Regions from separate parts of the Streptomyces sp. NPDC059443 genome, predicted to be linked through region 1. Evidence: riboswitches for the same ligand, from Rfam matches in the RefSeq annotation. Region 1 holds a riboswitch; the other holds the start of a gene.
The links. Region 1 has a riboswitch for thiamine pyrophosphate ahead of ACFXDJ_RS11530 (thiamine ABC transporter substrate binding subunit). Riboswitches for the same ligand answer to the same signal wherever they lie in the genome.
Positions count from the first base shown of each region.

Region 2: another riboswitch for thiamine pyrophosphate. It lies ahead of thiC (phosphomethylpyrimidine synthase ThiC); the one in region 1 lies ahead of ACFXDJ_RS11530 (thiamine ABC transporter substrate binding subunit).

Region 1 covers NZ_JBHYVM010000009.1:94,112-98,302, reverse strand. The annotation lists gene ACFXDJ_RS11540 (phosphatidate cytidylyltransferase) at 1-918, shown strand, start outside; gene rlmN (23S rRNA (adenine(2503)-C(2))-methyltransferase RlmN) at 1,039-2,151, shown strand; TPP riboswitch at 2,211-2,319, shown strand; gene ACFXDJ_RS11530 (thiamine ABC transporter substrate binding subunit) at 2,404-3,507, shown strand; gene ACFXDJ_RS11525 (ABC transporter permease) at 3,567-4,191, shown strand, end outside.
Region 2 covers NZ_JBHYVM010000001.1:137,511-141,701, forward strand. The annotation lists gene ACFXDJ_RS00630 (IclR family transcriptional regulator) at 1-124, shown strand, start outside; gene ACFXDJ_RS00635 (SsgA family sporulation/cell division regulator) at 222-671, shown strand; gene ACFXDJ_RS00640 (YibE/F family protein) at 857-2,284, opposite strand; TPP riboswitch at 2,357-2,501, shown strand; gene thiC (phosphomethylpyrimidine synthase ThiC) at 2,496-4,191, shown strand, end outside.

The sequences.
Region 1 (4,191 bases):
GGCTCCCTCTTCCGCGCCGAAACGCCGCCGCAGGAGCCCATGCCCAGCCCTCCGCCGCCCCCGCCTTCGCAGGCCCCGCAGGACTCCTCGCCGCCGCAGAAGAAGCGCGCGGGGCGGGACCTGCGTGCCGCCATAGGGGTGGGCGTCGGCCTCGGCGCGGTGATCTTCGCCTCCCTGTTCATCGTCAAGGCGGTGTTCGTCGGCGTCGTCGTCGTGGCGGTCGTCGTGGGCCTGTGGGAGCTCACCTCCCGGCTCCAGGAGAAGAAGGGCATCAAGGCCCCGCTGGTCCCGCTCGCGATCGGCGGCGCGGCGATGGTCATCGCCGGGTACGTCCGTGGCGCCGAGGGCGCCTGGGTGGCGATGGCCCTGACCGCGCTGGCGGTCCTGGTCTGGCGGATGACCGAACCGCCCGAGGACTACCTCAGGGACGTCACGGCCGGCGTCTTCGCCGCGTTCTACGTGCCCTTCCTGGCCACCTTCGTCGCGATGCTGCTCACCGCCGACGACGGACCGCAGCGGGTGGTCACCTTCCTGGTCCTGACCGTGGTCAGCGACACCGGGGCCTACGCGGTCGGCTGGCGCTTCGGCAAGACCAAGCTCGCCCCGCGCATCAGTCCCGGCAAGACCCGCGAGGGACTCCTCGGAGCGGTGGCCTTCGCGATGGGGGCCGGCGCGCTGTGCATGGAGTTCCTGATCGACGGGGGTTCCTGGTGGCAGGGCCTGGTACTGGGCTTCGCGGTCGCGGTCAGCGCCACGCTGGGTGACCTCGGCGAGTCGATGATCAAGCGGGACCTCGGCATCAAGGACATGGGCACGCTGCTGCCGGGCCACGGCGGGATCATGGACCGGCTGGACTCGCTGCTTCCGACGGCTCCCGTGGTGTGGCTGCTGCTGGCGGCCTTCGTCGGCACTGGCTGACCTGGCGGACCTGGCTGACCGGGCTGACCTGCGAAAAGGCGCCCCTACAGGCCGGGCGGTTACTCTTGGAAGGCGCGCTGCTTCTGCGGCGCGCCTTTCGTCTTACAAGGAGTACCTGCCATGGCCCGCCCTGTTCCGGGAGAGCTCACTTTCGTCGCCCCCCGTGGAGCGAAGAAGCCGCCCCGGCACCTCGCCGACCTCACCCCCGAGGAGCGCCGGGAGGCCGTCGCCGCGATCGGCGAGAAGCCGTTCCGGGCCAAGCAGCTCTCGCAGCACTACTTCGCCCGGTACGCGCACGACCCGGCCGAGTGGACCGACATCCCCGCGGCGTCCCGCGAGAAGCTCCAGCAGGAGCTGCTGCCGGACCTGATGAACGTCATCCGGCACATCTCGTGCGATGACGACACCACCCGCAAGACCCTGTGGAAGCTGCACGACGGCACGCTCGTCGAGTCCGTGCTGATGCGCTACCCCGACCGGGTCACCATGTGCATCTCCTCGCAGGCCGGCTGCGGCATGAACTGCCCGTTCTGCGCCACCGGCCAGGCGGGTCTCGACCGCAACCTGTCCACCGCCGAGATCGTCCACCAGATCGTCGACGGCATGCGCGCCCTGCGCGACGGCGAGGTCCCCGGCGGCCCGGCCCGGCTGTCGAACATCGTCTTCATGGGCATGGGCGAGCCGCTCGCCAACTACAACCGCGTCGTCGGCGCCATCCGCCGTCTCACCGACCCGGAGCCCGACGGCCTGGGCCTGTCCCAGCGCGGGATCACCGTCTCCACCGTCGGCCTGGTCCCGGCCATGCTGCGCTTCGCCGACGAGGGCTTCAAGTGCCGCCTCGCCGTGTCGCTGCACGCGCCGGACGACGAGCTGCGCGACACCCTCGTCCCGGTGAACACCCGCTGGAACGTGCGCGAGGTGCTGGGCGCGGCCTGGGAGTACGCGGAGAAGTCCGGCCGCCGCATCTCCATCGAGTACGCCCTGATCCGCGACATCAACGACCAGGCCTGGCGCGGTGACCTGCTCGGCAAGCTCCTCAAGGGCAAGCGGGTACACGTCAACCTGATCCCGCTGAACCCGACGCCGGGCTCGAAGTGGACGGCCTCGCGGCCCGAGGACGAGAAGGCCTTCGTGGAGGCCATCGCCCGCCACGGCGTGCCGGTGACCGTACGCGACACCCGTGGTCAGGAGATCGACGGCGCGTGCGGTCAGCTCGCCGCCTCGGAGCGCTGATTCCCGCCATTTAAGGTTTGCAATCGGCCACGGGGTACCCTGTGGCCGAACCAATTTCATATTTCCGACAGGGGAGCGCCACAGCGCTGAGAGTGCGGTAACCGTCACCGCAGACCCTCTGAACCTCGCCCCGGTCATTCGGGGTAGGAAGTTCGGTCACCACTCAAGCTGTTGCGCCCTGCCCGGCGTCCGCTCCACAGAGCGCCGGGCGGGGCCGCGTCTTCTCCTGGACATCCCAGGAGGAATTGACCAGTGAGCACCACCAAGAAGATCGCGGGCGTCGCGCTCGCCGCCGCGCTCGGCGTCACCACGCTCAGCGCCTGTGGCGGCGGCGACGCCAAGGACAAGTCCGCGGCGGGCGCGAGCGAGGCACCCAAGTCCAAGACGATCACCCTCGTCTCGCACGACTCCTTCCAGGTGACCGACGCGGTCCTCAAGGAGTTCGAGCAGCAGAGCGGCTACACCGTCAAGGTCCTGAAGTCGGGCGACGCCGGCGCCGCCCTGAACCAGGAGATCCTCACCAAGGGCTCCCCGCGCGGCGACGTCTTCTTCGGCGTGGACAACACGCTCCTCTCCCGCGCCCTCGACAACGGCATCTTCACGCCGTACGAGGCCAAGGGACTGCCCGAGGTGAAGCCCGAGTTCGTGCTCGACAAGGAGCACCGGGTCACCCCGGTCGACTCCGGCGACATCTGCGTCAACTACGACAAGGCCTACTTCGCCGACAAGAAGCTCGCCCCGCCGCAGACGCTGGACGACCTGACCAAGCCGGAGTACAAGAACCTGCTGGTCACCGAGAACGCCGCGACCTCCTCGCCCGGCCTCGGCTTCCTCCTCGCCTCCGTCGGCAAGTACGGCGACGACGGCTGGAAGGACTACTGGAGCAAGCTCAAGGCCAACGGCGTCGAGGTCGTCGACGGCTGGGAGCAGGCCTACAACGAGCGCTTCTCCGGCTCGGCGGGCGGCAAGAAGGCCAAGGGCGACCGCCCGCTGGTCGTCTCCTACGCCTCCAGCCCGCCGGCCGAGGTGCTCTACAGCGAGCCGCAGCCGGCCGAGGCCCCCACGGGCGTGGCCACCGGCACCTGCTTCCGCCAGGTCGAGTTCGCCGGCCTGCTGAAGGGCGCGAAGAACGAGGAGGGCGGCAAGGCGCTCCTCGACTTCCTGATCTCCAAGAAGTTCCAGGAGGACATGCCGCTCCAGATGTTCGTGAACCCGGTGACCAAGGACGCGAAGCTGCCGGAGCTGTTCACGAAGCACGGCGTCGTGATCGAGAAGCCGGAGACGGTCGCACCGGACGCCATCGCGAAGAACCGTGACCAGTGGGTCAAGACGTGGTCGACGCTCGTCGTGAAGTAGTACAGATGAACGAGGTTCCGAAGGAGAGCGGGCGGGCCACGGCCGTCAGGCTCGGTCTGATGGCCGTGCCGCTCGTCTTCTTCGGGCTGTTCTTCGCCTATCCCGTCGCCGCGATCGTCGGGCGCGGGCTCAAGACCGGCGACGGCTGGCAGTTCGGCCGGATCGGCGAGGTGCTGGCCCGGCCCGACATCGGCGAGGTGCTCTGGTTCACCACCTGGCAGGCGCTCGCCTCGACGGCGCTCACGCTCCTGATCGCACTCCCCGGCGCGTACGTCTTCGCGCGCTTCGAGTTCCCCGGCAAACAACTGCTGCGGGCGCTCGTGACCGTGCCGTTCGTACTGCCGACCGTCGTGGTCGGCACCGCCTTCCTGGCACTCGTGGGGCGGGGCGGTCTGCTGGACGAGCTGTGGGGCATCCGCCTCGACACGACCGTCTGGGCGATCCTGCTCGCGCACGTCTTCTTCAACTACGCCGTCGTCATCCGTACGGTCGGCGGGCTCTGGGCGCAGCTGGACCCGCGCCAGGAGGAGGCCGCCCGGGTGCTGGGCGCCGGGCGGTTCGCCGCCTGGCGTCGCGTGACGCTGCCCGCGCTGGCCCCGGCAGTGGCCGCCGCCTCGCTGATGGTGTTCCTGTTCACGTTCTCCTCCTTCGGCGTCGTGCAGATCCTGGGCGGGCCCTCGTACT
Region 2 (4,191 bases), on a different contig from region 1:
CGCGGCGACCATGGCGATTTCTCTCCCTCTGCACCAGGAAAATCGATTGCTGTATGCGGTCGATCGGCTACGGAGTGAAGTAGGCGCGCTGTTGAGCACCCTCTCGTTCTCTATCAGTATCTGAAAACTCACTCCTTGTGATCTGCTAGCGCTTCCACCACTCTTGTCAAGAGGGCCTTGGGGGATCATTCCTGGCCACTTCCACTACAGCGGGGTAGGCAATGCGCGAGTCGGTACAAGCAGAGGTCATGATGAGTTTCCTCGTTTCCGAGGAGCTCTCGTTCCGGATCCCGGTGGAACTCCGGTACGAGGCTCGTGACCCCTACGCAGTCCGCCTGACCTTCCACCTTCCCGGAGACGCGCCCGTGACCTGGGCGTTCGGCCGGGAGCTGCTTCTCGACGGGATCAACAAGCCGTGCGGTGACGGGGATGTCCACATCGCCCCCACCGACCCGGAGGAACTGTCCGACGTCCACATCCGGCTCCAGGTGGGCGCGGACCGGGCTCTCTTCCGTGCGAGCGCGGCGCCGCTCGTCGCGTTCCTCGACCGCACCGACCGGATCGTCCCGCTCGGACAGGAGCGCAACCTCGGCGACTTCGAGGAGAACCTGGACGAGGCGCTCGACAAGATCCTGGCCGAGTCGCGGCAGAACGAGCAGAACGCCGGCTGACCGGCCGGCCGCAACGCGGGCTGGCCAGAGCCTGCCGACCGACCGGAACGCTGGCCACGTACCACCGCACGTAAGGACCAGGGCTCAGCGTGCCGACGCGCTGAGCACACCACCTTGCCGTTCACCCTGACCGGCCGCGCGCGACCTGACCAGCCGCGCCCGCCGGTTGCTTGTCCGTTTGCCCGTCAGCGCTTGCGGCGCCGGCCCCGGCCGCCGCGCAGCGGCCCCGATGCCGCCGGGGCAGCCGTGCCCGCAGGGGATTCCGCGCGGTCGGCGGAGACCACCAGTGCGGCCAGTGCGGTCGTCACGGGTACCGAGGCGACCAGTCCGATCGAGCCCACGAGGGTCCGTACGATCTCTTCCGCGACGAGCTCGCTGTTGGCCACCGAACCCATGCTGCTGTTCGCGATCGAGAACAGCAGGAGCAGCGGCAACGCGGCGCCCGCGTAGGCCAGTACGAGGGTGTTGACCACCGAGGCGATGTGGTCCCGCCCGATCCGGATACCTGCCCGGTACAGCTCGCGCGGGCCCATCGAGGAGTCTGCCTGGTGGAGTTCCCAGACGGCTGACGTCTGGGTGACCGTCACGTCGTCGAGTACGCCGAGCGATCCGATGATGACACCCGCAAGCAGCAAACCGCTCATGTCGATGTGCGGATAGAGCCCGTGGATCAGCCCGGTGTTGTCGTCGGTGTTGCCGCTCAGGAACGCCCAGCCGATGAACAGCGAGCCCAGCAGGCCGATCAGCACCAGCGACACGATGGTGCCGAGGACCGCGACCGAGGTACGGGCCGTCAGGCCGTGGCACATGTAGAGCGCGATCAGCATGATGGCGCTGGCCCCGACCACCGCCACGAGCAGGGGGTTCGAGCCCTGGAGGATCGCGGGGAGGATGAACAGGGTCAGTACGCCGAAGCTGACGACGAGGGCGATGAGCGCGTACACCCCGCGCATCCGCCCGACGACGACCACCGCGAGGGCGAAGATGCCCGCCAGCAGGGCCATCGGGAACTTGCGGTTCACGTCGACCACGGAGTACTGGAGGTCGCGGGGCGCGTCCGGCGCGTAGGCGACCACCACCTCCTGGCCGTTCGCCAACTGTCTTGGTGCGCCCGGCTGGACGATCTCGAAGAACTCGCGGCCCTTGTCCGGGCCGGTGCCGACCTGGACGGTCGCCTTCTTGCACTGGCCGCTCTGCTCGGCGACCGCCTCGCGGCCCGACGGGGTGGAGGTGTCACCGGTGGCCGGCACCTGTGCGGCGTTCACTGATTTGCAGTCGACCTGCTGGAGCGCGACGACCTTCCCCTGCTGGGTCTGGCGGTCGAAACCGACCCCGGAACGTTCGTGCGCGGGGGCGCCGCCCGGCCAGAGCACGACCATGCCGACCACGACGGCGGCGGCGAAGGGGATCAGCACGGCGGCGATCACCTTGCGCAGGTGCTTCGAGACGGGGGCCGCCGGACCGTGGCTGTGGGAGTGGCCGTGGGAATGCCCGGACGAGTGCCCGGGCGCGTGTCCCGGCGAGTGCTCGGGCTCCGCATGCGCGTGGCCGGCGTGGTCGGTGCGACCAGCGGGGTCAGTGGGCTCGATGGGGGGCTGCGGCGAGGACGTCACTGGCAGATCATCGCAACAGATGAGGGGGCCCACTGTTCAGCACGCCACACATGACGCTAGCGTGGGGGCTACTTTGCACAACGCGGGAGCTCGGAGCACCGGGCTGAGAGGGCGCTGATCACCGTTCGCATTCGAAGATGCGTACGGGAGGAGGCTGCGTCGACCGCCGAACCTGTTACCGGGTAATGCCGGCGTAGGGAGATTAGGTCTCATGACCATTCAGGACGCACGCACGCCTGCCGTCAGCCAGGACGCCGACGGCCAGACCGAGCGCCAGCCTGGCTGGCACAAGGGGTACGTGGCGGGCTCCCGCCCCGACATCCGGGTGCCGGTCCGCCAGGTCCACCTCACCAACGGCAAGGACGTGACGCTGTACGACACGTCCGGTCCGTACACCGACCCGCAGATCGAGACCGATGTCCGCCGGGGTCTGGCGCCCCTGCGCGAGAACTGGATCATCGGCCGCGGTGACACCGAGGAGTACGCGGGCCGTCCCGTGCGCCCCGAGGACGACGGCATCAAGCACACCTCGCCGCGCGGTGGTCTCAAGAACCTCGACGCGGTCTTCCCGGGCCGTCCGCGCACGCCCCGCCGGGGCCGTGGCGGCGCCGCCGTCACGCAGCTCGCGTACGCCCGCCGGGGCGAGATCACCCCGGAGATGGAGTACGTCGCGATCCGCGAGAACGTCTCCCCCGAGGTCGTCCGCGAGGAGATCGCCGCAGGTCGTGCGGTCATGCCGGTGAACGTGAACCACCCCGAGATCGAGCCGATGATCATCGGCAAGCGCTTCCTGGTGAAGGTCAACGCCAACATCGGAAACTCCGCGGTCACCTCCTCGATCGAGGAGGAGGTCGACAAGATGACCTGGGCGACCAAGTGGGGCGCCGACACGGTCATGGACCTCTCGACCGGCCGCAACATCCACACCACCCGCGAATGGGTGCTGCGCAACTCCCCCGTGCCGATCGGCACCGTGCCGCTGTACCAGGCGCTGGAGAAGGTCGACGGCCGTGCCGAGGACCTGACCTGGGAGATCTACAAGGACACGGTCATCGAGCAGGCCGAGCAGGGCGTCGACTACATGACGGTGCACGCCGGCGTGCTGCTGTCGTACGTCCCGCTGACCGCGCGCCGCAAGACCGGCATCGTCTCGCGTGGTGGCTCGATCATGGCCGCGTGGTGCCTGGCGCACCACAAGGAGAACTTCCTCTACACGAACTTCGAGGAGCTCTGCGAGATCCTCGCGACGTACGACGTCACGTACTCGCTGGGTGACGGCCTGCGCCCGGGTTCCATCGCGGACGCCAACGACGCGGCGCAGTTCGCGGAGCTGAAGACGCTGGGCGAGCTGAACACCATCGCCAAGCGGTACAACGTGCAGACGATGATCGAGGGCCCCGGGCACGTCCCGATGCACAAGATCAAGGAGAACATCGACCTCCAGCAGGAGATCTGCGAAGAGGCGCCGTTCTACACCCTCGGCCCGCTGACCACGGACGTAGCGCCCGCCTACGACCACATCACCTCGGGCATCGGCGCCGCGATGATCGCCTGGTGGGGCACCGCGATGCTCTGCTACGTCACGCCCAAGGAGCACCTGGGCCTGCCGAACCGCGACGACGTGAAGACCGGCGTCATCACGTACAAGATCGCCGCTCACGCGGCGGACCTGGCCAAGGGCCACCCGGGCGCCCAGGAGTGGGACGACGCCCTGTCGGACGCGCGGTTCGAGTTCCGCTGGGAGGACCAGTTCAACCTGGCCCTCGACCCGGACACGGCCCGTTCGTTCCACGACGAGACCCTCCCGGCCGAGCCGGCCAAGACCGCACACTTCTGTTCCATGTGCGGTCCGAAGTTCTGCTCGATGAAGATCTCCCAGGACATCCGCCGTGAGCACGGGGGCGATC